DNA from 2 places in the Deinococcus sp. JMULE3 genome. Region 2 is predicted to be linked to the other one. Evidence: riboswitches for the same ligand, from Rfam matches in the RefSeq annotation. Region 2 holds a riboswitch; the other holds the start of a gene.
What was found. A riboswitch is a leader RNA that binds a small molecule or an ion and turns the genes downstream of it on or off. The one in region 2 is predicted to bind thiamine pyrophosphate.
Positions count from the first base shown of each region.

Region 1: another riboswitch for thiamine pyrophosphate. It lies ahead of EXW95_RS05685 (thiamine ABC transporter substrate-binding protein); the one in region 2 lies ahead of thiC (phosphomethylpyrimidine synthase ThiC).

Region 1 is NZ_SGWE01000004.1:586,881-601,102, forward strand. It holds gene fni (type 2 isopentenyl-diphosphate Delta-isomerase) at 1-50, opposite strand, end outside; tRNA gene EXW95_RS05635 (tRNA-Met) at 200-276, shown strand; gene EXW95_RS05640 (DUF456 family protein) at 373-876, shown strand; gene EXW95_RS05645 (hypothetical protein) at 926-1,627, opposite strand; gene EXW95_RS05650 (YkvA family protein) at 1,841-2,245, opposite strand; gene EXW95_RS05655 (CPBP family intramembrane glutamic endopeptidase) at 2,242-3,204, opposite strand; gene EXW95_RS05660 (low specificity L-threonine aldolase) at 3,365-4,381, opposite strand; gene EXW95_RS05665 (hypothetical protein) at 4,453-5,121, shown strand; gene EXW95_RS05670 (hypothetical protein) at 5,126-7,207, opposite strand; gene EXW95_RS05675 (hypothetical protein) at 7,204-7,566, opposite strand; gene EXW95_RS05680 (elongation factor G) at 7,630-9,642, opposite strand; TPP riboswitch at 9,795-9,894, shown strand; gene EXW95_RS05685 (thiamine ABC transporter substrate-binding protein) at 9,946-10,995, shown strand; gene EXW95_RS05690 (iron ABC transporter permease) at 11,389-12,936, shown strand; partial or broken gene EXW95_RS05695 (ABC transporter ATP-binding protein) at 12,938-13,925, shown strand; gene EXW95_RS05700 (thiamine diphosphokinase) at 13,992-14,222, shown strand, end outside.
Region 2 is NZ_SGWE01000004.1:1,458,862-1,473,083, forward strand. It holds gene EXW95_RS09950 (phenylacetic acid degradation protein) at 1-501, opposite strand, end outside; gene paaA (1,2-phenylacetyl-CoA epoxidase subunit PaaA) at 529-1,503, opposite strand; gene thiD (bifunctional hydroxymethylpyrimidine kinase/phosphomethylpyrimidine kinase) at 1,552-2,325, opposite strand; gene EXW95_RS09965 (FAD-binding oxidoreductase) at 2,318-3,226, opposite strand; gene EXW95_RS09970 (thiazole synthase) at 3,360-4,175, opposite strand; gene thiS (sulfur carrier protein ThiS) at 4,290-4,502, opposite strand; gene thiE (thiamine phosphate synthase) at 4,499-5,128, opposite strand; gene thiC (phosphomethylpyrimidine synthase ThiC) at 5,125-6,999, opposite strand; TPP riboswitch at 7,170-7,282, opposite strand; gene EXW95_RS09990 (hypothetical protein) at 7,463-8,062, shown strand; gene EXW95_RS09995 (hypothetical protein) at 8,097-9,608, shown strand; gene EXW95_RS10000 (IclR family transcriptional regulator) at 9,664-10,389, opposite strand; gene EXW95_RS10005 (cytochrome c) at 10,490-10,903, shown strand; gene EXW95_RS10010 (M42 family metallopeptidase) at 10,955-11,977, opposite strand; gene EXW95_RS10015 (isochorismatase family protein) at 11,974-12,387, opposite strand; gene EXW95_RS10020 (enoyl-ACP reductase) at 12,522-13,313, opposite strand; gene pgeF (peptidoglycan editing factor PgeF) at 13,449-14,168, shown strand; gene EXW95_RS10030 (YqeG family HAD IIIA-type phosphatase) at 14,165-14,222, shown strand, end outside.

The sequences.
Region 1 (14,222 bases), 870 kb from region 2:
ATGTGCCGCAGTTTGCGGGTCTGGATGGCGGACGGTTCGGGCGTGCTCACGCCGCCCAGCGTACCCGGCGCCCGGCGTGCGGGACTGTCGCGCGGCACGCCGAGCGCACAGGTGTTGACAGATCCCGAAACGGGAGATACTATTCCTGAGCACTGAACGCGGCAACGCGAAGAAAGAGCGAAAAGAAGAACCAGAGTAACGCAGGGTAGAGCAGTCTGGTAGCTCGTCGGGCTCATAACCCGGAGGTCGCAGGTTCAAATCCTGTCCCTGCAACCAAACACCCCCACTTCGGTGGGGGTTTCTTCTGTTGTGCCCCCCACGCGGGACGGCCGCCCCGGGAACGAACGCGCCGCGTGTGGCGTACTGAGACGCGTGAGTCTCGCGTTCCTGATCTTCCTCGTCGCGTGGGTGATCGGCATGATCGGCACCTTCGTGCCCGCCCTGCCCGCCACCGCCATCATCTTCATCGGCAGTGTCGCCGCCACCCTGATCGACGGCTTCCAGCCCTGGCCGGACCTGCCGTTCCTGATCACCTTCGGGGTCATCACGGTCCTGATCGGCATGATCGACAACGTCGCCTCCGCCTGGGGCGCCCGCAAGTACGGCGGCAGCAAACAGGCCGTGTGGGGCGCCATCATCGGCGGGATCGTGGGCATCCTGCCGATCATTCCGTTCGGCCTGATCGTCGGGCCGCTGCTGGGCGCCCTGACCGCCGAGCTGCTGATCGTGCGCAAGGCGCCCATGGACGCGCTGCGCAGCGCCTGGGGCACCCTGATCGGCCTGCTCGCCGGGATCGCCGCGAAGGTCGTCCTGCACCTCCTGATCGGCCTGTACGAACTGTGGCGGCTGTGGGACCCCGCTCAGAGCGTGTTCTGACCTGATCCCACCTCTTCCCCGCCCCGCGTTACTGCGGGGCGGTTTTCCTTCAGCGGGCCAGCAGCACGGGCGCCAGCGCGATGAAGCCCACCGTCAGCGCAGGCAGCAGCGGCAGCAGCGCGCCCAGCGCCGCGCGGCCCGCGCGGCCCGTCAGTTCCCGGAACGCCACGAACGCCAGCCCGGACTGCACCAGCGGCGCCACCAGCGTGACCACCAGCAGCAGGAACGCCGCCGAGCTCGTCTTCAGGCCCGCCAGCCCCAGTCGCTGCGCCGCGTTCGGGTCCTTGCCCACCGCCGCCAGCGCGTCCGCGGCCGGGCGCCACGCCCCGTCGGGGATCAGGAAGCTCAGGACGATCACCAGCACGTACAGCGGCGGGAGCAGCGCGAAGGTCGCGCCGAACACCTCCGCCGGGCGACCCGCGCGACCCGCGCCCAGCAGACCCAGTCCCCACATCAACCCGAACGTGAACATTGACAGGAACGCCCCGCCGATCACGTTCAACGCGTGCGACGCGAGCGGAGCCGCGCCGCCCGCCACCTCGGCCGCGAGGTTCACCGCCGGGCGCACCAGCGCCGCGTACGCCCCGCCGGACAGCACCGCCGCGACCGCCACCACGCCCAGATACCGCCACGCGAGCGGCTCGGTCGGCGCAAGCGCGCGGGCGAACAGACGCGGACCGGCCAGGATCGAGGCGGGCAGCGGCGCCTCGGGAACAGGGGCGGGAGGGGCAGTCGGGCGGGAACGGGCCATCCGGAGCATGCTACCCGCTGACCGGGGCGGGTGCCGGAGTCGGATGCCCTGCCGGTCCACCCGTCAACCTCCGCCTGTCATACGGATTCCGTCTGTTTCGTTAACAACCCGGAACCACACCGGGTTGCCAACTCCACGCCCGGAACCCGCTTTGCTCCTTCTCGCATCCGCTCGGGTTGAAAGTTTTTGCAAACCTCTCAACCGGAGCCCTTATCAGCCGTTGCGGGCGCGCCACCACGCCCACGCCAGCACGACCAGCGCAGCGTAGACCAGCACAATCAGCGCCCCGCCGACCGCGCTGCGGGCCAGTTTCTGCGGGTGGCCTGCCGCCTCGCGCCGCGCGTCCTGAAGCACCTCTGGCGGGATCAGGCGCAGCGCCACCCACAGCCCCGCCGGGACGAGCAGCAGGTCGTCCAGCTGCCCCAGCAACGGAATGAAGTCCGGGATCAGGTCGATGGGACTCAGCGCGTACGCGAGGACCAGCAGCGCCCACGCCCGCGCGTACCAGGGCATGCGCGGGTCGCGGGCCGCGAGGCTCAGGGCGAGCAGTTCCGCCTTCAGGTGCCGCGCGAACGCCCGCAGCCGCGCCCACAGGCCAGCACGGGCCGGGTCGGTCATCGCAGCGCGCCGCGCAGGTCCGTGACCCACTGCGCCACGCCCGGCAGGGTCAGCGCCCCCGCACTGAGGCCGAACAGCAGCATGATTACGAACGCGCCGCTCAGCCACGGGCCGGGCGCGCTGCGCTCCTGCGGGTCCGCCTTCGGGGTCAGCCACAGGTGCAGCACGACGAGGACCACCGTCCCGAACAGCGCCGCACCCCCGGCGACCGGCAGGCGCAACGCCTCGTTCTTCAGCAGTTCGGTCGCCCGCTCCGGGTCGGACGGGAGGCGACCCGCGAGCAGCGTGCCCAGCCCCACCGCGATGGTGTTGTTCAGCGCGTGCACGATCACGCCGTTCCACAGGCTGCCGGTGTGCTGCACGACCCTCGCCAGCACGTACGCCAGCGGAATGATGCCCACCACGCTGGCCGGAACGCCGTGCGCCAGCGAGAACACCAGCGTACTCGTGACCGCCGCGACCGTGAACCCCGCCGCCCGCTCGTGCCCGCGCATCAGTAGACCCCGGAATGCGACCTCCTCCGCGAAGGGAATCAGGAGGCCCGCCGCGAGCAGCAGCACCCACACGTCCGCCCCCTGACTCAGGAACTGCGGCACCGCGTTCGCGGACGACGGCACCAGCGTCACGAACGCCAGCACGAACGCCCGCGACGCCAGGAACGCCAGCGCGAACGCCGCCAGCGCCACGCCCCATGCGGGCGGAGTCCGCCAGCGCGAATCCCGCAGCAACGCCGTCATGGTGTCCCGGAACGCCGTGAACGCCACGAGCACCACCACCGCGAACGCCCCCAGCAGCGCCAGCCCCAGCGGCGCCCCCACCCCCATCAGCACCGCCGACACCACGTTCTGCACCAGCAGCAGCGTCAGCGCCGCGCGGTTCCCACTGACCGCCCGCACCCCGGCAGGCTCGGCAGGCGGAACGGGCGGCACACTGGGCGCGGTAGGCTCTGGAACGGTCATGCCCCCGAGCCTACCGCGCCCACCCCGCACAGCGCGTCAACGGAAAGTTGAGAGGTGGGGAGTGGGGAGTGGGGAGTGGGGAGTGGGGAGTGGGGACAGCGTGTCCGCGAATCGTCTTCCCGTGTCAAGCCCACACCGCACGCTGCGCCTGCCGCGCCCCTTAAGCCGTCAGGACGCGGATCGCGCCCGCCAGGGCCTCGTCGTCCACCTGATGGTGCAGCACGAAGCGGACGCTGTCCGGCCCGAGCGCGTTGCACAGGACGCCCTGCTCGCTCCAGCGGGTGGCATGCGCCGCTGCATCGTGCACGGTGGCGTAGATGATGTTCGTCTGCACGGCGCTCAGGTTCACGTCGAAGCCCGCGTTCACGAGGGCGTGGGCCAGTTCGCGGGTGCGGCGGTGATCCTCCGCCAGCCGGGCCGGACCCTCGCGCAGGGCCACCAGCGCCGCCGCAGCCAGCACGCCCGCCTGCCGCATGCCGCCGCCCATCATCTTCCGGTAGCGGTGCGCCCCCTTCATGGCCGCCGCGCTGCCGACGAGCACGCTGCCCACCGGCGCACCCAGGCCCTTGCTGAGGCACACGCTGACCGTGTCGAACATCCCCGCCACGTCCCGCAGCGGCACACCCAACGCCACCGCCGCGTTCACCACCCGCGCGCCGTCCAGGTGCAGCGGCAGCCCCTCCTCGGTCGCCACCGCGCGAATCCCCGCCAGCACGTCCAGCGGGATCACCGTCCCACCCGCCTTGTTATGCGTGTTCTCCAGACTGATCAACCCGCTCGGCGACTGGTGGATGCTGCGCCGGATCGCGGCGCGCACGTCCTCCGGGGCGGGCACACCCAGCGGCGCGGGCACGAAACGCGGCACCACGCCGCTGAACGTCGCCATCATGCCCAGTTCCCACTCGTAGATGTGCGACCCCTCCGCGCAGATGACCTCCTCGCCCCGGCGCGTGTGCAGCGCGATCGCCACCTGATTCGTCATCGTCCCCGACGGCATGAACAGCCCCGCCTCGTGCCCGGTCAGGCGCGCCACCTCCGCCTGCAACTCGTTCACGGTCGGGTCCTCGCCGTACACGTCATCCCCCACCGGCGCCTGCGCCATCGCCTCGCGCATGGCAGGCGTGGGGGTCGTGACGGTATCGGAACGCAGATCGGCAATCGGGCGGGACGCAGTCATGCCCCGGATGCTACGCCGCGCCGCACCCAAAGTGGGACGCGCCCCGGGACACGAGGTGGTATGCCTGGAGGATGCGTCCCTGGCTACCCCTCCTGCCCCTGCTGGTCGCCTGTCACGCCCCGGCTGACACCCTCCCGCCGGAACTGGCGCGGCTGGCCGGGCGGGACGCCTGGGTGTACGGCGGCGGCCCGCTGCGCTGCGTCCGGGGGAGCAGTACCACCGAGTTCTTCATTCCACTCACCACCCCGGTCCGGGTCACGCAGGTCGAGCAGACCGGCCCGCGCGAGGTTGAAATCGGCGTGAAAGGACACGTCCGCGAGCAGAGAACGCCGCAGGCCATCATCCTCACACTCGAACCACAGGGACCGGTAGAACCCGTCTCAGGCAGCAGCGGGAACGGGCCTCTCCCCCGCTGGTGGCAGGGACTGGAGGTGAAGTCCTGCACGACGTTCCGTGTCGCTTTCGTGGACGAGGCTCACCTGAACCGCACGCTGAGCTTCACGCCCCCGCCCGGTGCCATGCAGCGCCTCAGCAGCCAGCCCCGCGCCTCCAGCGTCGGCCTGAGCGCCACGCACCTCCTGTGGCTGCGCGGCCCGCCCGAAGAACCCCTGACCGACGTGGAGACCCTGCTGCGCGCGACCACCTGGACGGTCATCGGCGGAGTCCCATACGGCGATCAGGTCACCACCTTCCGGAACGGACAGGTGATCCGGGAGACATTCCCAGGCATGGGACCCTGAACCTCTACAGGTCCGGCCAGAGGTCCCGCCGCACCGCGTCCGCGACGGCCTGGACGGGGTCTTCCTTAAGGCGGCGAGCGATGAACTCCGGCAGATCCGTGCGGGAGGCGACGGCTTGTCGCAACTCCCAATTCATGGCCCGGACTGAGATCAACTGGTCCCACAGGTCCGGGGTCATGAACGGGGAGTCCAGCATGGCGTGAAGCAACTCCGTGATCCGCTGGTGTTCCTCGCCGTGACCCCTTTTCCAGAATCGAAACGAGTGGATTCCCTGCGTGATCAGGGCGCGCAGGTGATCCGCCGTGAAGTTCGGGTGCTGCACGAGCAGGAGGTCGTGCGCGGTCCCCACCAGTCGCGCCAGCATCTCTGGGGGCGTGGTCGGGTCGGTCAGCAGGGGCCGAATCCCATCCGGCCCTGACGCCCGCAACTGCTCGATGATCGGCAGGGACGGTGTAGTCGGATTGGCGGCGAGGTTCACTAGGACGTTCCCGGTGGCGACCTCGGCGTACACGCCCAGCAGGTCAGGCGGCAGCGGCTCCCGCGTGTGGAAGTACGGGTTGAGCACGTCCGGTCCCAGGCGGGCGAGCACCTCGCGGGCCACTACGGGGGGCAGCGTCCGGTTGCGCAGCAGCGTCTCCGCCACCCAGTCCACCGGGTCGGACGCGAGGCGGCGGGCCAGGGGTTCGTCCAGCGGAGCTCCCACGGCCATGGCTCCCCGCACGGCCACACCGCCTGAATTCAGGAGGGCGTCCCGCACGTCGGGCGGCAGGTCCGGACGTCCCGCCAGTGATTGCTGCCCCTGCTCGTCCGCGCCCAGCTGCGCCCACAACGTCCGCAGGAACTCCGGGGGCAGTGGTCGCCGGGGCAGCGCCCAGACCGGCAGGGGGCCGTTGCCGAGCATGTCCATCAGTTCATCGTCCCTCAGGTCGTCCCGGCGCAGCAGAGAGGAAATCGCTCCAGGAAGTGTCCGGAGTACGTCGCGGACGTCCGGCAGCAGGTTGGGCGCCTGCGCCAACGAGTCAAGGTCATGGCGAAGTTCAAGGCCACCACCGGCGGCCCGGGCGACGCGCCACTGCTCCTCGGGCGGCCAGGACGGATCGAAGGGGTCCTCTTTCGTCTCGTCCTCCCGGAGATCGTAGGCTTCCTTCACCAGCGAATGTGGGTCGTCTTTCAGGTGGTTCAGCAGGTCGCCTAGCAGGTCCTCGCGGCCCATGACGGCGGCGCGGACGCTCGGGTCCGGGTCGGTGGCGTACGTGCTCAGCAGGTCCAGGGGGACGGATTCCGCTCGGGCTGCCATGCGGCGCAGCGTCACGTCTGCCCCCCTGAAGAGCGTCAGCAGCGCCGAGCGCACGTCCTCAGCCGCCGACGGGTTGTTGAGGACCGCGAGGCGGACGCGCCATTCGGGGTCCCCGGCGAGGTCGGTCAGGGTGCGGCCGGGCGTGCTGGGGTTCGCGGCGACCGCGCGGCGGACCTGCGCCCACTCGCTGCGGGCCAGGGTGTCCAGCACGCGGGGCAGGGTGGCGGGGTTCCCGGCCTCCATCTCCTGTTTCGACAGTGGCAGGGTGCGGCCCGGTCGGTCGCGCATGGTCCAGGAGACGGACGGGTCCAGGTCCCCGTGCAGCGGCGTGACCCAGTCGTCCGGCACGGACCGGTTCCCGGCGACCGCCGCGCGGATCTGCGGGTCGGGTGAGGTCACCCAGGCGTTCACCTGTGACCGGGTCGGGTCGGGGGTGCTGCGGGCTGCCAGGACTTCCTCCGGGTTGCCAGTGAAGGTCACCTCGTAGGTGCCGCCCAGACTGTTCCCCGTCAGGTAGGTCAGCTGCCCGAACGGCACCACGTCTCCGCTGGCGAGGTCCCACAGGTAGGTGCCGAACGTGCTCAAGTCTGCGTTCCACACGGCTTCGTTCCACACGGCTTCCCGGATCCCCTCTTCCAGTTCCGGCGGCAGGGTCAGCGCCTGTCCGTCCTCGCCGAGCACCTCCAGTTCAAACTGCCTCTCGTCGCTGTGCCAGTGGTACGTGAACTGCACGCGGGCCACTCCGGCGCGCTGCAGGCGGCGGGTGAAGCCCTGCGGGAAGACGCTCACGGGCCTTCCTCCTGTTCGCTTTCGCTCAGGCGGGCGGCGCCGCGGGCCATCCAGGGGCGCAGGGGCAGGTCGCCCAGCCAGTCCTGCACGGTGGGAATCTCGCCGCCCATGTCCTCGCGGACGTGCTGCTCGCCGATCAATCGCACGGGGACCTTCTTGCCGGTGCTGAGGGTCAGGGTGGTGCCGAAGACCTGTTCGCACAGGAAGATGCCCAGGCTGGAGTGCAGGACGGCGCGGTGGCGGACGTCCGGCAGGTGGGCCTTGGTCTGGTCGAACCAGTTGTGGATGGGCAGGTACTCGTCGGGCGTCCCGCCGAACTGTCGGCTGGAACTGATCGCGTGGTGGTACGGGTGCGCCATGCCCCAGGGTACGCGGGTGGGGTGGGGGCCGCGCGACGACCTGCCCGGTTCACGCGGCCCGGTTCACGCTCCGGCCAGTTCCCCCTGCCGCGCCTCGATGATCTTCCTGGCGAGGTGGTCAGGGACGGGCTGGTACCCGTGGGGTTTGACGCTGAACGCGCCGCGGTCGCCGGTCAGGGAGCGCAGGTCGGCGCTGTACGTCTGGAGTTCCGCCTGGGGGACGAGGGCGGTGACGGTGATGACGGTCCCTTCGGGGTCCATGCCCTGCACGCGGGCGCGGCGGGTCTGGAGGTCGCTGATCAGGTCCCCGGTGAACGAGGCGGGGGCGCGGACGCGCAGCTGCATGACGGGTTCCAGCAGGCCGGGGCGGGCGTTCGCCACGGCGTTTTTCAGGGCGAGGCTTCCGGCGGTGCGGAAGGCGATATCGCTGCTGTCCACGTCGTGGTAGCTGCCGTCCAGCACGGTGACGTGGACGTCCTGCATGGGGTACCCGGCGAGTGCGCCGCGCTGCATGGCGTCCTGCACGCCCTTCTCGATGCTGGGGATGTACTTGCCGGGGATGGCGCCGCCGACGACGGCAGACCGGAACGCGAAGCCTGGGCCGGGTTCGATGCGGACTCTGCAGTCACCGTACTGGCCGTGCCCGCCGCTCTGTTTCCGGTGTTTGCCCTGCGCCTCGGCGGGGGCGTGGATGGTCTCGCGGTAGGGGATGCGGGGCGGGGTGGTGGTCACGGTGACGCCCTGCGCGGCCAGCTTCTCCACGGCGATGCCCAGGTGCATGTCGCCCATGCCGGACAGCAGCTGCTCGCCCGTCTGGGGTTCGCGGGCGTAGTGCAGGGTAGGGTCCTCCTCACGCAGCTTCGCGAGGGCCGCGCCGAGTTTGTCCTCGTCCTGGCGGGTGGCGGGGTGAATGGCGACGGTGTGGACCGGTTCGGGCAGCCACAGCGGGTCGTACGTGATGGGCCGGGCGGGGTCGGCGAGGGTGTCCCCGGCGTGCAGGTCCGGGAGTTTCGTCAGGACGCCGATGCTCCCGGCGGGCAGTTCGGGCACCTCGGTGAGGTCCTTGCCGTTCGGGACGTACAGGTGCATGGGGCGCACGTCCAGGTCCTGCGAGGTGTTGCGCAGCGTGTCGCCGGGCCGCAGCGTGCCGCTCCAGACGCGGATGTACGCGACCTTGCCCACGAACGGGTCGATGGACACCCGCCACACCCGCGCGCTCAGCGGGGCGTCCGGGGTGGGCTCGCGGGTCTGGCCGTCCACGCCGGTCAGCGGGCCGCGTTCGCGGGCGCTGCGCAGCCCCGTGACCATCAGGTGCAGCAGCGCGTCCAGGCCCACACCGCTGAGGGCACTGACGGGCAGCACCGGGTAGAGGGTGCCCGCGTGGACGGCCCGCAGGTACGCCGCCTCCAGCTCGTCGTCCCCGATGGGTTCGCCCTCCAGGTAGCGGCCCATCAGGTCGTCGTCCGTCTCGACGATGGCGTCCAGCAGCGCGTCCCGCGCCTCGCGCAGCGCGCCGCTCAGGGCGGGCGGGAGGTCCTGCGGGGGGCTGACCTCGCCCGTCAGGACGTTCACCACGCCCCGGAAGTCCGGCCCCTCCCCCACCGGCAGGAACGCCGCCGCGACCGGCCCCTTCAGGCTGGCCCGCACGTCCGCGAGCACCGTGAAGAAGTCCGCCCGGTCCCGGTCCATCCTGTTCACCACCACCACGCGCGGCATGCCGAAGCGGTCGGCGGTCGCCCAGGCGCGCTCGGTGCCGACCTCCACGCCGCCCACCGCGCTGACGAGCACCAGCACGCTGTCCGCCGCGCGAATCCCGCCCCGGATCTCCCGCACGAAGTCCGCGAAGCCCGGCGTGTCCAGCACCGTCACGTCCGTGCCCTCGTGGGTCAGGCGCAGCACCCCGGTCTGGATCGAGAAGCCGTGCGCCTTCTCGGCGTCCGTGTGGTCGCTGCGGGTCGTGCCGTCCTCCACGCGGCCCATGCGCGAAATGACCCCGCTGCGGTGCAGCAGGGCCTCGGCCAGTGTCGTCTTCCCGGTGCCGCTGTGCGCGGCCAGACTCACGATGCGGTGAGGCACGAAAGATCACCATTCCTTTCCCGAACATCCCCTCGGGACGGGCGGCAGCGACCGGCGAACGCACGCGGACAACAGAAATTGTGGTGCCGCCAGTGTACACCCGGTCAGCCCTCCACCTGCGCCCCGGTTGCCCGCGTGCGCTATCCTCGTGCGTGCGTCACCGGGGGTGCCTGCCGAAAGCGGCGGGCTGAGACTTACCCCAGGAACCTGATCCGGGTCATTCCGGCGGAGGGAGCGTGACCGGCCGCCCACACCCGTGGCGCAGGCCCACCGCTTCCCCTCGTGACGCGAGGGGACTTTCTAATGCGTACCAACCTGACTGTACTTGCCGCACTTGCCATTGCCAGCGCCGCCAGCGCCCAGACCACCGCAGCACCGACCACCCTGACGGTCATCACGCACGACTCCTTCGACGTGGACAAGAAACTCATCGCCGCGTTCGAAACGCAGAACAGGGCCAAGGTGCGCTTCATCAAGGGTGGCGACGCCGGGGAACTCCTGAACCGCCTGATCCTCACCCGCCGCGCCCCCATCGCCGACGTCGTGTACGGCCTGGACAACAGCCTGCTGCCCCGCGCCCGACAGGCGGGCATCCTCCAGCCGTACAAGAGCCCCCTGCTCTCCCGCGTGCCCGCCGCGTACCACCTGAGCGAAGACGGCCTGCTGAACACCGTCGACTACGGCTTCGTCGCCCTGAACTACGACCGCGCGTGGTTCGAGAAAAACAGCGTCCCGCTGCCCAAAAGCCTCGACGACCTGAAAACCCCCACCTACGCCAAACTGACCGTCGTGCAGAGCCCCGCCACGAGCAGCCCCGGCCTCGCGTTCCTCCTCGCCACCGTCAACCACTACGGCGAAACCGGCGCGTGGCAGTGGTGGCGCGCCGCCCGGCAGGGGGGCATGAAAGTCACGCGCGGCTGGAGCGACGCCTACTACAAGGACTTCACCCGCAACGGCGGCAAGTACCCCATCGTCCTGAGTTACGCCAGCAGCCCCGCCGCCGAAGTCTTCTACGCCGACGGCTTCAACCCCACCAAACTCCCCGCCCAGTCCCCCACCGGGAACCTCTTCCTGCCCGGCAGCACCTACACCCAGCTCGAAGGCGTCGGCATCCTGAAAGGCACCAAGCAGGCCGCCCTCGCCCGGAAATTCGTGGACTTCATGCTGAGCGCCCCCGTCCAGAGCGACATCCCCACCCGCATGTGGATCTACCCCGCCGTGAAAGGCACCCCCCTGAACCCCGTGTTCACCTTCGCGCAGGAACCCCAGCCCACCACCGTGAAAGCCGAGATCGCCGCCAACCCCCAGCGCCTCGTGGACGCGTGGGTGACGCAGGTGCTCCGCGCGAGGTGAGGGTTGTGGGGAGTGGGAAGTGGGCAGTGGGAACACAGGCTGCTTCGCAGCGGAAGGACACACGGCTGCTGCGCAGGACCCCTCAGTCAGCTGCGCTGACAGCTCCCCTTAGAGGGGAGCCTACAGACATGCTGTTGCCAAAGCTGAAAAAGTAGACCCCGCTGACATGCACCAAGCCTTCCTGCCCCTCTACCGTCATGGCCCACGAGCCGTCGTGCGCGAAGCGCGCGGGCCTTCGGCGGTTGCGAAGGATGGCGTCGAGGCCGGACACGTCACCGCCCATTCCAGATACGCCGCACCGAAAGAATCTCTTGCCGAGCGCAGCGACTGCTCCCCCGTCCCCCCTGGGGATGGGGGCTGGGGGGTGGGGCAGCCCGCCGCAGGCGCCCTCCAATGAACAGCACGAAACTCCAGGGCTGGCTCCTCGCCCTGCCAGGCCTGATCTTCGTGGCACTCTGCCTCGTCCTCCCCCTGGCCAGAACGCTGCGCGAGGGTGGCGTGACCCTGGATGTGTGGCGTGACCCGTACTTCCAGGGTCGCCTGGCGTGGACGCTGACGCAGGCGGGCGTGACGGCGGGCGTGGCGGCGCTGATCGGGGTGCCGCTGGCGTTTCTGCTGTCGCGGTTCGAGGTGCGTGGGAAGGGGTTGTTCCTGCGCCTGCTGCTGCTGCCGTTCGTGACGCCGACGCTGGTGGCGGTGCTGGGGCTGAGTGCGCTGCTGGGGCCGCAGGGGTGGGTGACGCGCCTGTCGGGGGTGGACCTGAGTGACACGCCGGTGCTGCTGGTGCTGGGGAACCTGTTCTTCAACGTGCCGGTGCTGGTGCGTCTGAGTTACGCGGGGTTCGCGCGGGTGCCGGGGAACGTGGTGGGCGCGGCGCGGTCGCTGGGGGCGCCCTGGTGGCGGGCGGCGCTGGGCGTGGCGTTGCCTCTAGCGTTGCCGGGGGTGCTGGCGGGGGTGGTGCTGGTGTTCCTGTACTCGGCGTTGAGTTTCGGCCTTCCGCTGGCGCTGGGCGGGGAACGGTTCGCGACGCTGGAGGTGGAGATCTACACCCTGACGGCGCTGCAACTGCGTCTGTCGGAGGCGAGTGCGTTGATCATGGGCCAGCTGGGGTTCACGCTGCTGGCGACGTGGGCTTACGTGGCGCTGTCGCGGGGTGGGGTGGGCGTGCCGCTGGGTAGCCTGCCGCGCGCGCGGGGCGGGGCGCGGGCCGCGCTGCTGGGGCTGGGTGGCGTGGTGACGCTCGTGTGCTTCGCGCCGCTGGTCGCGGTGGTGGTGCGGGGCGTGCTGGGCTCGTCGGGGTTCACGCTGGCGTACTGGCAGGGCGTGCTGGCGGACCCGGACACACCACTGCTGGTGTGGAACACGCTGCGCTTCGGGCTGATGGCCCTGGCGGGCGCCACGCTGCTGGGCGGCCTGTACGCGCTGGGCGCGTGGCGGGCCGGGTCGCGGGCGCTGGACCTGGTGTCGCTGATGCCGCTGATGGTCTCACCGGTCAGCCTCGCGGTCGGGTACCTGCTGGCGTACCCGGTGCTGGCCGCGACACTGCCGATGCTGATCGCGGCGTACACGCTACTGGCGTGGCCGCTGGTGGTGCGTTCGCTGCTGCCCGCGTTGCGCGCCATTCCACCCAAGCTGTTCGAGGCGGCGCGTTCACTGGGCGCCACGCGCGGCGCGGCATTCCGGTCCGTCACGGTGCCGCTGGCCTTCCCGGCGCTGCGGGGCGGCGGGGCGCTGGCCCTGGCGACCGTGCTGGGCGAGTTCGGCGCGACGCTGGTCCTCACGCGGCCCGAGTGGGCGACCCTCAGCACCGGCCTGTACGAACGGCTGGGCCGCCCCGGCGAACGCAACCTCGGCGAGGCCTGCGCACTGGCGACCGCGCTGCTCATCCTCGCCACGCTGGCCTTCACGCTGCTGGACGGCGGCGAGGGCGAGGTGACGTGAGATGCTGTCCCGCGTGACCGACCTTCCCCCTGCCCTGTCGCTGCGTGACATCCAGAAATCGTTTGGTGGGGTGGCGGCGGTGCGGGGTGTGTCGCTGGACGTGGCGGCGGGTGAGACGGTGGCGCTGCTGGGCCCGAGCGGGTGCGGGAAGAGTACGGTGCTGCGGGTGGTGGCGGGTCTGGAGCGGCCGGATGCGGGGTCGGTGGTGGTGGCGGGGCGGGATGTGACGGGCCTGCCGCCGGAGGCGCGTGGGGTGGGGTTGGTGTTTCAGGATTACGCGTTGTTTCCGCATCTGAGTGTGCTGGGGAACGTGGCGTACGGGCCGCGGGTGCGGGGCGCGGGGCGCGCGGCAGCGGAGGCGCGGGCGCGCGAGGCGCTGGCGCTGGTGGATCTGCCGGGGCTGGAGGCGCGGCGTCCGGCGCAGTTGTCGGGGGGGCAGGCGCAGCGGGTGGCGCTGGCGCGGGCGCTGGCGACAGGGGCGGGACTGCTGCTGCTGGATGAGCCGATGTCGAACCTGGATGAGCGGCTGCGCGCGGAGTTGCGCGCGGGGTTGCGGTCCCTGTTCGCGCGGGTGGGGGGCGGGGGTGCTGCTGGTGACGCATGATCAGCGGGAGGCGCGGGCGCTCTCTGCCCGCGTGGCGGTCATGCGGGCGGGTGAGCTGGTGCAGGTGGGGGCCACCGAGGAGGTGTTCGCGCGGCCCGCGACGGCGTGGGTGGCGGCGTTCCTGGGCGAGTCGAACCTCCTGCCGGACGGGCCGGGCTGGGTGCGGTTCGTGCCGGAAGAGGCGCTGCGACCCGGTGTGGGTGACCGTTGGCCGGTGACGGCGCGGCAGCCAGTGGAGGGAGGCGTGCAGGTGACGGTCGCGCACGCGTGGGGGCCGCTGTCCCTGACCCTGAGTGCGCGGGAGGCGGCGGCGCTGGACGGGGACCACCTGCGTCTGAGCGTGGACGAGTCGGGTGTGCGGCGCCTGCCGGAGGACCGGGCGTGATCGCGTGGGTGCTGGTGGGGGTCGGCTGGTGGATTCGCCGCTACTGGCGGCGCTGCCCGCCCGGACGTGGTGGTCGCGGCGGATGGTGGGGCGCGGCACGCGGCGCTGCTGGGCATGTGGGGCCTCGGCGTGCGGGTGGACGTGTGGGTGGGGGATTTCGACTCGTCGGCGGGCGTGTTCGTGGACGCCCCGCGTGAGGTGCATCCGGCGGCGAAGGACGAGACGGATGCGGAACTGGCGATCCGGGTGGCGCGCGAGCGGGGCGCGACGGAACTGGTGCTGCTGGGCGCGTTCGGC
Region 2 (14,222 bases):
CTGCTGCTTGTACGTCTTGTCCTTCGCGGGCGCGAACCAGCTCTCGACGGTGCCGGGGTCCTCGTCGGTGCGGACAACGGCTGTTTCGGGGAACACCATCCAGGCGAGGACGTCGGGGTGCAGGCTCTGCGCCTGCCGCAGCGCGTCGCCAGGGCCACCGGCGGTCACGGTGCCGCTGAGATCCACGAACGTCATGCTGCGTTTGTTCGTGCGTTTCACGCCCACGTGGTACGTCCCAGCCTCGCCGGGCGAGTCCAGCAGCGCGGGGTTCGTGGTCAGTTCCTCGGGCGTGGCGGTCAGGATGTCGTCCTCACGCACGCACCACAGGCTCACGGCGGCCGGGCGGCGCACGAACACGTTCCGCGCCGTCACCAGCGCGTGCGGCGGGTCACCCGCGTGCACGCTCCCCACCGCCTGATGCGGGCGGTTAGGGGCGTCCTGCTTGAACACCTCCCAGCGCGGCCACTGCGTATCGGAGGAAGGGAAGTGAGGTTGAGTCATGGGTGATTCCTTTCTGGGCTGAGGGGTTCAGTCGGCCGCCACCGCGCGTTGCCGGTCGGTGTAGGCCTGGAGGGCGTCGCGGACCCAGGCGCCGTCGTCGTGGGCGTGCTGGCGGGCGCCGAGGCGTTCTTTATTGAGGCCCTGTTCGCCGCGGATGACGGCCCAGAATTCGTCCCAGTGGATGGGGCCGTGCCGCCAGTTGCCCTGGTCGTCCTGGTGGAGGTCCGGGTCGGGGATGGTCAGGCCCGCTTCCATGAGTTCGGGCACGTGTTCGTTGATGAATTCCTGGCGGACTTCGTCGTTGCTCTTGAGTTTGATGCCCCATTTCGAGAGGACGCCGCTGTTGGGGCTGTCGGCGTCGTGCGGGCCGAGCATCATCATGGCGGGCCACCACCAGCGGTTCAGGGCGTCCTGCGCCATGGCGCGCTGCTCGGGGGTGCCCTGGGCGTACGCGACGATCATTTCCTTGCCCTGCTTGTGGTGGAAGGTTTCTTCCGAGCAGATGCGGACCATGGCGCGGCTGTACGGGCCGTAGGAGCATCCGGCGAGCATAGTCTGGTTCTTGATAGCGGCGCCGTCCACGAGCCAGCCGATCATGCCGACGTCCGCCCAGGTGTGGGTGGGGTAGTTGAAGATGCTGCTGTATTTGGCCTTGCCGCTCAGGAGGGCCTGGAGCATGTCCTCGCGGGTGGCGCCCAGCGTTTCGGCGGCGTGGTAGAGGTACTGGCCGTGTCCGGCCTCGTCCTGCACCTTGGCCATGAGGATGGTCTTGCGTTTCAGGCTGGGGGCGCGGGTGATCCATTCGCCTTCGGGGAGCATGCCGACGACCTCGCTGTGGGCGTGCTGGCTGATCATGCGGATGAGCTGGCGGCGGTACTCGGCGGGCATCCAGTCGCCAGCCTCAATCTTCTCGCCGCGAGCAATGCGGGCCTCGAAGTGGGCGTGCTGCTCGGGCGTTTCGCCTGGGGTGATGCCGGTCTGGGCGGGGGTGGGTTGGGTCATGGGGGCAACCTCCTGATTGGAACTTGCCCCCAGTGTACCTAACGAGCGTTAGGTTGGATGTGGGGTGGGTTGCACCTGCTCCCCCGCCGCCCGGTGCCCCAGCGGCCCGTGCCCCGCGCCCAGGCCCGGCGCGGCGCGGATCGCGCCCTGCAGGTACGCGTGCGCGGCCCGCACCGCGTCTGGCAGGGCCAGACCGCGCGCGAGGTTCGCGGTGATCGCCGCCGACAGCGTGCAGCCCGTGCCGTGCGTGTGCCGCGTATGCTGCCGCGCCGCGCTGAGCATGAGGTGGTGCCCGTGGGCGCGCAGCTCGTCGGTGACGGTCTCACCGGGCGCGTGCCCGCCCTTCAGGAGCAGCGGCGTGGTGTCCGGCACGCCCGCCGCGCGCAGGGCCGCCCACTCGGGGACGTTCGGGGTGACCAGCGTCGCCAGGGGCAGCAGCTCATCCCGCAGCGCGTGCAGGGCGCCGTCGTCCAGCAGGGCGTCCCCGCTCTTGGCGAGCATGACCGGATCGACGACCAGCAGCAGATGTCGGCCCCGCAGGGCGTCGGCCACCGCGCGCACCAGCCCCGCGTTACCCAGCGCACCCGTCTTCACCGCCGCGACCGGGAAGTCGTCCAGCACGGCGCGCAGCTGCGCGGCCACCAGCCCTGGCGGCAGCGGGTGCGTGGCCTGCACGCCCCGGGTGTTCTGCGCGGTGATCAGCGTCAGGACGCTCGTGCCGTACACGCCGTGCGCCTCGAAGGTCTTCAGGTCCGCCTGGATGCCCGCCCCCCGCCGGAATCCGACCCGGCGATGGTCAGCGCAACGGGCACCGTCATGCACTTACCCCCTGTTCCACCAGCGCCAGGACGCGCGCCGCCGTGACCGGGGCGAGCAGCGACCCGTGCCGCCCATGTCCCGTCGCGACCAGCACACCGGGCAGGGTCGGGTGCGGCCCGACCAGCGGCAGACCGTCCGGCGTGACCGGGCGCAGGCCCACGAGGAACGAGGCGACCTCTGCGACGTCCGCCCCCGGCACGAGCGTCCGGGCCGCGCCGCGCAACCAGCGGGCCGCGTGGGCGTCGGGTGTGGTGGCCCAGCTGCGGCGAGCTGTCGCGCCGACGTACAGGCCGTCCGGGCGGGACAGCGCGTAGCGGGAGAACCCCCGCGCGGGCGGCCCGTAGCGCGCCCCCACCTCCGGCGCGCCGCGCAGCAGCAGCGCCTGCCCCTGCTGCGCCGTGACCGGCACACCGAACGCGCCGCTCCACGCGCCCGCCGCGACGATCACCTGCCCGGCGAACCAGTCGCCCGCGTCCGTCCGCACCCGCACCCCACCCACCGACGGGATGAGGGACTGGACGTGCGCGGCCACCACCTCGGCCCCCTGCCGGGCCGCGCGGACCACCGAGGGCGGGTGCAGGCTCCCCTCGCCCGGCGTGCAGGCCACCCCGCCGCCCGGCTGCACGCGGGTCACGTCGGGCCGCAGATGAACGGGCACGCCCGAGCGTTCCAGCGCCGCCGCCAGCGCGGGCCAGCGCCGCAATCCCTCCAGCGCGTCCGCGTGCAGGGGCGTGCCGCGCAGCCGCTCGCCGTCCGGGGTGAGCAGGCCCGCCGCCGCCCGCCACGCCGCGCCCGGCCGGTCTGCGTCCAGCACCAGCACATCCGCACCCGCCCGGCGCAGCGTGAACCCCACCAGTGACCCGATCAGGCCGCCGCCCACCACAATCACCTCCCGCGACCTCATGCGGATTCCGTCTGTTCCGTCGGCAACCCGGAACACCACCGGGTCGCCAACTTCACGCCCTGAATCCGCTCTACTCCTCCTCGCATCCGCTCGGATTGACGCGGTTCTGCGAACCTTTCAACCGGAGTCAGCCTCACACGGGCACTTCCGGGTCAGGCAGGCGCACTACCCCACCCAGCGGGCTGCTGGAGCTGGCGTGCGTGCGTTCGGGCATCCGTCCGGCCAGGAACGCCGCGCGGCCCGCCTGCACGCCCAGCGCGAAGGCGTGGGCCATGCCGACCGGGTCGCGCGCCTCGGCGATCGCGGTGTTCACCAGCACGGCGTCCGCGCCGAGTTCCAGCGCCTGCGCCGCGTCACTCGGGACGCCCAGGCCCGCGTCCACGACGATCGGCACGCGGGCGCCGTCCAGCACGGTCCGCAGCAGCTCGGGGCTGCGCAGGCCCCGGCCGGAGCCGATGGGGCTCGCCAGGGGCATCACGGCGGCGCACCCGGCGTCCTCCAGCGCGCGGGCCAGCACCGCGTCCGCCTGCACGTACGGCAGCACCGTGAACCCGTCGGCGGCCAATCCTTCGGCGGCGCGGAGCGTGCCCACAGGGTCGGGCAGGAGGTAGCGGGCGTCGGGGATGACCTCCAGCTTGATCCAGTTCACGCCGGTCGCCACGCGCGCCAGCCGCGCCACGCGCAGGGCCTCCTCGGCGGTGCGGCACCCGGCGGTGTTCGGCAGGAGTTGCAGCGCGTCCCAGTCCAGGGCGTCCAGTAAACCGTCATGTCCGGGCGCCCGCAGTTCGACGCGGCGGATGGCGACCGTCACGATCTGCGACCCGCTCGCGGCGAGCGCCTCGCGCATCACGCCGAAATCCGTGAACTTGCCCGTGCCCGTCATCAGGCGCGAGGTGAAGGTCTTCCCGCCGAGGGTGAAGGGGTCGGGTGTGTGCGGATTCTGCTGCATTACGAACCTCCGGTGAGTGGACGCGCAGGTTCTCCATTCCGCAGAACCCGCCCCTGTTCCTGCTCGCTCCGCTCGGGGGCAGAGGGCCTGACGGCCCACGCTGCCCCGGAACTCTCAGCCCCCCCCGATAATTCGGACGATCTCGATGACATCTCCGGCCTCCAGGGTGCGTTCCGGCACGCGGGCGCCGGGGTAGAAGTCGTCGTTCACGGCGACCGCCACGCGCGCCGGGTCGATGTTCAGGTCGCGCAGCAGGGCGGGCAGGGTCAGGCCGGGCGTGAGGGGCCGCGCCTCGCCGTTCACGGTCAGGATGGCGGGGCGGGTCACGCGGGCACCCCCCGCAACGCCCCCAGCAGGTCGGACGCGGCCTGGGCGGGGTCGCGGGCGTCCAACACGGCGCGCACGACCGCCACGCGGGTCGCCCCGGCGGCCAGCACCTCGTGGACGTTCGAGGCGTCGATCCCGCCGATGGCGTACCAGGGCAGCGGCGGATTCAGCGCGGCCACGGCGCGCACGTAGGCCAGTCCGGCGGGCGCGCGGCCCGGTTTGGTGGGTGTGGCGTGCACCGGCCCGGCGGCGATGTACGCGGGGGCGTCGGCCAGCGCGGCGCACGCCTGCGCGGGCGCGTGCGTGCTGCGGCCCAGCAGCAACTCCGGCGCGAGCCTGCGCGCCCAAGCGGGCGGCAGGTCCCCCTGCCCTAGGTGCACGCCGTCCGCCCCGCACGCGGCGGCGACGTCCACGCGGTCGTTGATGAAGAACGGCACGCCGCGCGCGCGGGCCAGCGCCGCCACCCGCTCACCCAGCGCGATATACGTCCCCGCCTCCCAGTCCTTGCAGCGCAGTTGCAGCGTGTCCACGCCGCCGTCCAGCGCAGCCTCGACCCGCGCCAGGAACTCGGGTTGCGGCTGCCCGGCGCGGGGCGTGGCCACCAGATACAGGCGACCGAGGGTCACGCCTCCCCCTCCGGCCCATGTTCCTGGCGGGGCACGTACACCTCGCCGCCCAGCGCGCGGAACTCGCGGGCCTTCTCCTCCAGTCCGGCCAGCACGTCGGGGGCGCGCAGGTCGTGGCTGAGTTTCATGGAGCAGAAGTGCGGGCCGCACATGGAGCAGAAGTGCGCGGTCTTCGCCGCGTCGGCGGGCAGCGTCTCGTCGTGCAGCGCGCGGGCCTTCAGGGGGTCCAGGGACAGATTGAACTGGTCCTCCCAGCGGAACTCGAACCGCGCTTTACTCAGGGCGTTGTCGCGGGCCTGCGCGCCGGGGTGGCCCTTGGCGAGGTCGGCGGCGTGCGCGGCGATACGGTACGCGATCACGCCGTCGCGCACGTCCTGCCGGTCCGGGAGGCCCAGGTGTTCCTTCGGCGTGACGTAACACAGCATGGCGGTGCCGTACCACGCGATCTGCGCCGCGCCGATCGCGGACGTGATGTGGTCGTACCCGGGCGCGATGTCGGTCGTGAGTGGCCCCAGCGTGTAGAACGGCGCCTCCTGGCACACGTCGAGCTGCCGGGTCATGTTCTCGCGGATGAGCTGCATGGGCACGTGGCCGGGACCCTCGATCATGGTCTGCACGCCGTGGTCCCACGCCACGCGCGTCAGTTCGCCCAGCGTGTCCAGCTCCGCGAACTGCGCGGCGTCGTTCGCGTCCTCGATGCTGCCGGGGCGCAGGCCGTCCCCGAGGCTGAAGGTGACGTCGTACGCGGCGAGGATCTCGCAGATGTCCGCGAAGTGCGTGTGCAGGAAGTTCTCGCGGTGATGCGCGAGGCACCACTTCGCGAGGATGCTTCCGCCACGCGACACGATCCCGGTGCGCCGCCGCGCGGTCAGCGGCAGGTGCGCCAGCCTTACGCCGGCGTGGACGGTCATGTAGTCCACGCCCTGCTCGGCCTGTTCGATCAGCGTGTCGCGGTACACGTCCCAGGTCAGGTCCTCGGCCACACCCCCGACCTTCTCCAGCGCCTGATAGATCGGCACGGTCCCCACGGGCACGGCGCTGTTCCGGACGATCCACTCGCGGGTCGGGTGGATGTGCCGACCCGTGGAGAGGTCCATGACCGTGTCGGCACCCCAGCGGGTCGCCCAGATCATCTTCCCGACCTCCTCCTCGATGGAGCTGGTCACGATGCTGGTGCCGAGGTTCGCGTTGATCTTCACCCGGAAGTTCCGCCCGATGATCGTGGGTTCGAGTTCCGGGTGGTTGATGTTCGCGGGAATCACCGCGCGGCCCCGCGCGACCTCCGACCGGACGAACTCCGGCGTGATCTCGCGCGGGATGGCGGCCCCGAACCCCTGGCCGGGGTGCTGGTGGGTCAGGTCGAAATCCGCCTCCTGCCGCAACTGTTCGCGCAGGGCGACGAATTCCATCTCGGGGGTGATCTCGCCGCGCCGCGCCGCCTGAAGCTGCGTGATCCCCGCGCCGGGGCGGGCGCGGCGGGGCCGGGGCACACGCGGGAACGGCAGCGGGCCACTGACGTCCAGCGCCGGGTGGCGCCGCTCCCGCGCCAGTTCCAGCCGGGCGTCCCCCGCCAGCCAGGGGCGCGCGTGCCCCAGCCCGGCGCGCAGGTCCACGCTCAGGCGGGCGTCCGTGTACGGCCCACTCGTGTCCGGCACGAGCAGGGCCGGGTTCGGGACGGTGCGGGTCAGGTCCCCCACGCGTTCCAGGGTCGGCGACTGCCGGATGCGCCGCGCGGGCACCCGCACCCCTGCATGAATGGTGCCGGTCAGGTACACCTTCTCGCTGTTCGGGAACGGCGCGGTCAGCTCCGGGTCGAGAATCGTCAGGGCTTCGGTCGCGGGGTCGGTCGGGGGTGGGGTCAGGGTAGTCATGGGCACTCCAGAGAAATGGGAACAGGACGGGGCCGCCGGGCACCCGCGAGGGCGTCCGGAGCTGGGAGGGCGACTGTCAGGGCCGCCCGTCAGGTCGGGTCAGGTCAGTGGCTTGCCAATAGAAAAACGCCCCCCTCACGCGTCGGAGGGGGGCGAAACACGCAAAGACGTTTCGGCACCCGTCACGCTCCCTCCGCTGGTATGAACCAGATCAGGTTCCTAGGGTTGAACACGGTGTTCTCTCAGCCGACGCTCTTGACGGTCGGCACCCCTGGTGACTGTGCGGCGAGTGTACACCGCACGCGCCCCGCACGAAAGCAAGACTGGTCTTCCCCGTCCAGACGGGCGAAGATGAAGGCCAGCGGCCCATACGTCCGGACAGGAGCGGCGACCACCCCGACAACGATCAGGAGTACCGAAGATGTCAGAGACACAGACGTTCAAACTCCCATACGGCGAGACCGTGTTGATGTTCGATGCTCAATCGCCGCTAGGAAATCAGGCTCCTGAACTGCTCGGCAATCTCCTGGATGAATTTATTCTGGATGGCGTTTTCAGCAAGGACGTCATCCTTGATTGGCTGCCACTGAGAATGATCAGGGCGGGTCGCAATATCTTCCTTCAGGAACCATGTGACCACAATTTTCAATGGCGGAACGACATCACTCAGACGCTCGGAGATTATCTCGGAAGGCGCAAGATTCACAGCAAGGTCAGTCAACCCATTGTGTCTTTTTCGTACCGAGATTCCTTGTCCCTCCGCCGTGATCTCAATCTGGACAGCGTCATAGTCTTCCATAGGGACGTCAAACTCGGGGGGAGCCACCACGGGTGGAGTGTCGTGTCAATTGAGGACTGGAACGACGAGGTGGCGTATACCAAACTCACATCCGCCGATTTTCATACGACGACTGTTTTTGAAGGTCTCAACTCGATAGATAGGCGGCTCGCCCAGGTTCTCTCACTCCCCGACTTTTCCGCTTTTGCTTTTAGGAAGGGGCGGAACGAGATCATGATGATCGGTACGGGAGATCAGGAGAACTGCTTCATTCCTCTGAGCTGACTGTTCTGTTGCTCTTCGCATTCCGGAGGTTTCCATGAACCGTGCCCTGCTCCTGCTGCTGCCCGCCCTGCTCCTGACTGCGCCCGCCCGCGCGCAGGCTGCCCCGCCCACGAAGACGACCCTGGCGACCTGCGGGGCGTACACCGTGAAGACCGTCGAGAACGGTTTCGACGATCCGGAAGACCGCGTGACGCTGTCGCGGGCGGGCGTGACGTACGCGACCGTCACGGACACGATGGTCAGCGTGGACTGGTGCCGGGACGTGACGGGAGATGGCGTGCCGGAGGTGCTGCTGGCGGGTTTCTCGGGCGGCGCGCACTGCTGTTTCACTCATCACCTGTACTCGCTGACCAGCCCGCCCCGCAAGCTCCTGACGGCGTTCAGCGCGCACAGTGATTCGCTGGACGCGCGGCAGCTGGATGGTCGGGGGCCGCTGGAGTTGATCGGGTCGGACTGGCGCTTCGCGTACGGGTATGGCCTGAGTTTCGCGGAGAGTGCGCCGCTGCCGGTGGTGTACTCGCTGCTGCCCACGCCGGGCGGGGTGCGGTTCGTGGAGAACACGCGGGCGTTCCCGGCGTTCATGGAGTCGTACTCGCTGACGCGGCCCGGCGATCAGCTGTTCGGTGGTGGGGTGCTGGCCGAGTACGCCACGCGCCTCATCACGCGCGGCGGGGCGGCGGCGGACGCGTGGGCGCAGGGCCTGCAGCCCCCCTACCGCGACTGGCTGGCGAACTACGGGCCGGATATCCAGCAGGACGTGTCGGATTTCGGGCTGTGGGACTGGCCCACGCGGGCCGGGGTGAACCCGGACGCGCAGCGGGGCGGGATCGGCGGGGCGTTCCTCGCGCCGGGTGTGCGGTCGTACCTGGGGCAGGTGATCGGCCGGGACGCGGCGACGCTGCGCCTGTACCGCGTGCAGGGGTCGGAGGTGGTGGCGGGTCCCGCACTGCTGTCGGTACCGGTAACCCGTGACCGGTACGGTGAGCCGGTCGTGCCGGTGTGGCCGTCCACGACGGTGCGCCGCGCGTCGGGTCGGGACGACGCGCTGCTGCGGGACGCGCGCAGCGGCAGCGTGCGGTACCTGCCGGTGCGCCTGTCGGCGGGCGGCATGACGGAGCTGAAGGACGACGCGCTGGGCGTCACGGCGGGGCTGCTGGGCGACCTGAGTGGCGTGGCGGGGCACGTGGCGGCGCAGTTCCGGGACGTGAAGCGCACGCCCGAGCAGCAGGCCGAGGTGCGGCGGCGCGTGCAGGCGGCCGTGACCCGCGCGCAGCCGTGGCTGGAAAGCTGGAAGAGCCAGGAGGCGTTCGCGCTGGAGCGGCTGGGGAACTTCACGTTCAGCTCCGTGCGGCTGCTGACAGACACGCCCACGCGGGCGCAGGCGGTCATGACGACCACGGTGGGTTTCACGGACGCGAAGACGGACAGCGAGTACGTGAACGGCGAGCGTTTCACAATGATCGTGAACCTCGCGCGCGGCGCGCAGGGCTGGGCGGTCACGGACTGGACGCTGATGCCGCGCACGGGTGAACTGAACGAGGAGTGAACGCAGCGCGCCGCCCAGTTTCACGTTCCGGGCGGCGCGCTGCGTTGGGGGTGGGTTACGGGAGGGCTTCGGCCTCGCGGACGATCTGCACGACGCGTTCGCGGATGTGGCGTTCCTCGCGCAGGTAGCGCTGGGCGCTCATCTGCACGCCGATGGCGGCCACCACCGTGTCGGTGTCGCCGTGCGCGGTGTGCAGCGCGTGGTAGGGGACGCCCAGGGTGCACTGGCCGGGGACCCATTCCTCGATGGAGTACGCGTACCCGAGGCGTTTGACCTTGGCGACTTCGGTGCGCCACTCGTCCAGGCTGGTGATGGAGCTGGGCGTGCACGCGGCGAAGGTGCGGGGGGTGATGTCGGCGTGCGCGTAGAGGATCTTGCCGCTGGCGGTCGCGGTGGCCGGCAGGTAGATGTCCAGCGGCAGGTCGATGTCGGCGTCCGGGTGGCGTTCGCGGATCGCGGCGACGACCTCCTCGCCTTCCAGGATGCACAGGAACGCCACGGCGCGGACTTCCAGCGCGAGGCGGGTGATCAGCGCGCGGGCTTCCTGGAACCAGGGCAGCGAGGAGGTCAGTTGCGCGCCCATCTCGGCGATGTGCCAGGAGAGGCGGTACTTGCCGGCGGGGGTGCGGCGCAGGAATCCGGCCTCGGTCAGTCCGGCGAGGTACGCGTGGGCGGTGGCGCGGGGGACGCCCAGGTGCGCGGCGAGGGCGCGCACGCCCCATTCGGGTTGTTCGGCGCTGAATGCACCCAGGATGTTCGCCGCCTTCTGAAGAGAGAGCACGCGTCCAGCTTACAGGGACAAGCCAGGATTGTATACATCTTTTCCGGCCAGTGTACCCGGTTCATCCACCCCGCACCCCACCCCCGCTAGAGTGCCCGGCGTGCGCGCCCCTGCCCTGCTGCTCCTGCCCCTGCTGGCCTCCCTGAGTGCCGTGGCGACCGGGACCCCCACCCCCGCCACGCCGCCTGCCGTCCCCACGTCCGCGCAGGCCGAACAGCTTCAGCGTGGCGAGACCACCTACTTCCTGGCCTGCGCGATCTGCCACGGCGACCGTCTGGAGGGCGTCAGCGCCCCCGGACTGGGTGGCGAAGACTTCCGCGCGCTGTACCGCACGGTGCCGCCCCGCGCGCTGCACGACCTGATCCGCGACACCATGCCGGACGACCGCCGGGGCACCCTGAGCGCCCAGGAGGTGCTGGACGTCACCGCGTACCTGCTGCGCGAGAACGACCTGCCCCGGCCCGAGGGGGCGCTGGGGGCCGAGACGCTCGACCACGTCCCGCCGACGCCCTGACGGTCGGAGGGCCCGGGCCGCCTTCACCCGGACCCGCTCCCAGCACGCGCCTTACTGGCGCAGGTAGGCCAGCATCAGCTCGCCCGTGGCGCGCAGCGCGTCGGTGTGCGTGCGCTCGTAGGCGTGGCTGGCGTCCACGCCCGGCCCGATCAGCGCGACCGGGTAGTCCCCACCCGCGCGCCACGCGGCGGTGCCGTCCGAGGCGTAGTAGGGGTAGATGTCCACCCGCAGGTCCAGGCTCGCCGAGCGGGCGGCGGCGCGCAGGCGGTTGCCCAGCGCGTGGTCGTACGGCCCGCCGCCGTCCGCCACGCACAGGGAGACGCAGTGTTCGCTGCTCGTCTGCCCCTCCCCGACGGCCGCCATGTCCACGGCGATCAGCGCGTCGGTGTGCGCGGGGATGCCGGTGGCGGCGCCGTGCCCGACCTCCTCGTAGGTGGTGACGTGGAAGGACGCCGTGACGGGCGCGGGGGACGCGAGCAGTTCACGCGTGACCGCCAGGAACACCGCGACCGCCGCCTTGTTGTCGAGGTGGCGGGCCTTCACGTACCCGCTCGCGGTCACGCGGGGGCGCGCGTCGAAGCTCACGAAGTCGCCCTCCTGCACGCCCAGCGCGCGGACGTCCCCGGCGCTGAAGACCGCCTCGTCCAGGCGGACCTCCATGACGGCCGCGTCGCGCTTCAGGTCGCGCAGGGCCGCGCCGTGCACGTGGGTGCTCTGGCGGACGTTCACGACCGTTCCGGTCAGGGTGCGGCCCGCCTGGGTGTGCACGAGGACGTCCTCGCCCTCGACGGTCGCCCAGTCGTACCCGCCCAGCGGCCACAGCCGCAGCCGCCCGCTGTCCTTCACGCCCTTGACCATCGCGCCCAGGGTGTCCACGTGCCCGCTGAACGTCACGTGCCCCTCGCCGGTCCCGGCGACCTCCCAGGTCAGGGCGCCCTTGCGGGTCCGCTGCGCCGCGACGCCCAGCGCCTGCAACTCCTGCTCCAGCAGCGCCACCGCCGCGTCCGTGAAGCCCGTGGGACTGGGCGTGGCGAGCAGCCGCACCAGCACGTCCAGCGTGTAGTCGAGGTTCATGCGGGCACTTCCAGCGACTCGATCCGGAAGCCCTGCCCCTGCGCCGACGCCAGCGTGGCGTCCAGCGCGGGCGTGCCGCTCAGGGCCAGCAGGTGCAGACTCTGCACCGCGCGGGCGTGCAGTTGCGCGGCCAGTTCGCTGCCCTCGAACGCGTCGGGCATCTCGGCGCGGACCAGCACGTCGCCCTGCTCGGCGCGGAAGTCCGGGTGCAGCGTCCACTCCTTCGAGAAGGTGTCCCAGTCCGCGCCGTGGGGGGCGTCCCACTGCACGAACGCCACCACCCAGCCCTGCGCGCGGGCCTCGTCCACGTGATGCGCCCAGTCGCGCGCCACCGCCCGCTCGTCGGGCCGGTCGTTCAGGTCGTGACGCTGCGCGTTCAGGAGCAGCAGGGCGTGCGCGGAGAGGGTCATGCCGCCCAGGATACCGGGCGCGCACCCGCCAGGACGGCAGTCCGGCTGACGGTCTGCCCCCCGGCTCACAGCGTTGCCGGTTCTCCCGAAGGGGCAACTGCGCGCCCCTGAACACCGCAGTCAGGGGGCAGCGGTCAGCTCGGTTGTTCGATCTTCATGGCCATGATGCTGGAGCCCGCGTCCACGTACACGGTCTGTCCGGTCACGCCGCTGCCGAGATCCGACAGCAGGAACAGGGCCAGTTTGCCGACCTCGTCGGGGGTGGCGTTGCGGCCCAGCGGGGCGGCCTCGGCGGCCTTCTCGAACATGCTGCCGAAGCCGGGGATGCTGCGCGCGGCGATGGTGCGCATGGGTCCGGCGCTGATGGTGTTCACGCGCACGCCGGCCGCGCCCATCTCGCTGGCGAGGTAGCGGGTGGTGGCCTCCAGCGCGGCCTTGGCGACGCCCATGACGTTGTACTTGGGCACGACCTTCTGCGACGCGTGGTACGTGAGGCTGACGATGCTCGCGCCGGGGCGCAGCAGCGGCTCGGCGTGGCGGGCGGTGGAGACCAGGGTGTACGCGCTGACGTTCAGGGCAGTGTTCCAGTCGGCCTCGGTGGTGTCCAGGAAACGGCCGTCCATGGCGGTGCGGGGCGCGAACGCGATGGAGTGGATCAGGTAGTCGAGGTGCCCGAACTCTTCCTTCACGCGGGCGAACAGGGCGGTCAGGTCTGCTTCGCTGGTCGCGTCGGCCTGCTGGGCCCACACGCCTTCTTTGCCGGTCAGGAGCTTGTCGAGTTCGCTCTTCAGGCGTTCACCCTGGTAGGAGAAGCCCACGCGGCACCCGGCCGAGAGAAGCTGCTCGGCGATGGCCCAGCCGAGGCTGCGGGCGTTCGCGACGCCCATCACCAGGGCGGTCTTGTCACTCAGGTCAATCTGCACCATGCGGGGGACTCTAGCAATCCGCGCCCGGCGGCGCTGATGCGGGTGCAAAAAATCGGACCGGGCGCGGCACTTCACGGTGCGTGGCGTGCAAAAAGCGTCAGAATCCGGTGAGAGATGACACGCGATACTGGGCTGATGTTGCTTCACGCGCCGCACCTGAGCGCACCGCACGCGTTCACCACGCGGCGGGGTGGCGTCTCGGTCGGTCCCTACGCGGGGCTGAACCTGGACGACCGCGAGGACGACCCGGCAGTGGTCGCTGCGAACCGCGCGCAGCTGACCGGCGCGCTGGGCTTCACGCCCGCGCAGGTGGCGCGCCTGACGCAGGTGCACGGGACCGACGTGGTGACCGTGACTGGCGGCGGCCACTGGACCGGGGACGCGCTGGTCACCGCGCAGGCAGGCGTGCTGCTCGCCATCGGCACCGCCGACTGCTACCCGCTGCTGCTGGAGGACCCCCAGGCGGGGGTGCTGGGCGCCGCGCACGCCGGGTGGAAGGGCACGCTGGGCCGCATCGGCGCTCGGACCGTGGAGGCCATGACGGCGCTGGGCGCCCGCCCGGAGCGGATCCGCGCGGCGGTCGGGCCCGGCATCTGCGCCGCCGCGTACCCGGTGGGCCAGGGCGTCGCGGACGCCTTCACCGATGCTGGTCTGGGCGCGTTCGTGCAGCCCGGCCCGCACCTGGACCTCGCCGGGGCGAACCGCGCCGCGCTGCTGGACGCGGGCGTGCCGGACGCGCAGGTGTGGGTCAGCGGCCGCTGCTCCACGGAGACAGACTTCTACTCGTTCCGGCGCGACGCCGGGGTGACGGGGCGCATGTGGGCCGTGATCGGCCGCGCCGGGAGCGCCGCGTGAGCCTGCTGCGCCCGGCGGACGTGATCGACCATGTCACGCACATCACGCCGGAAT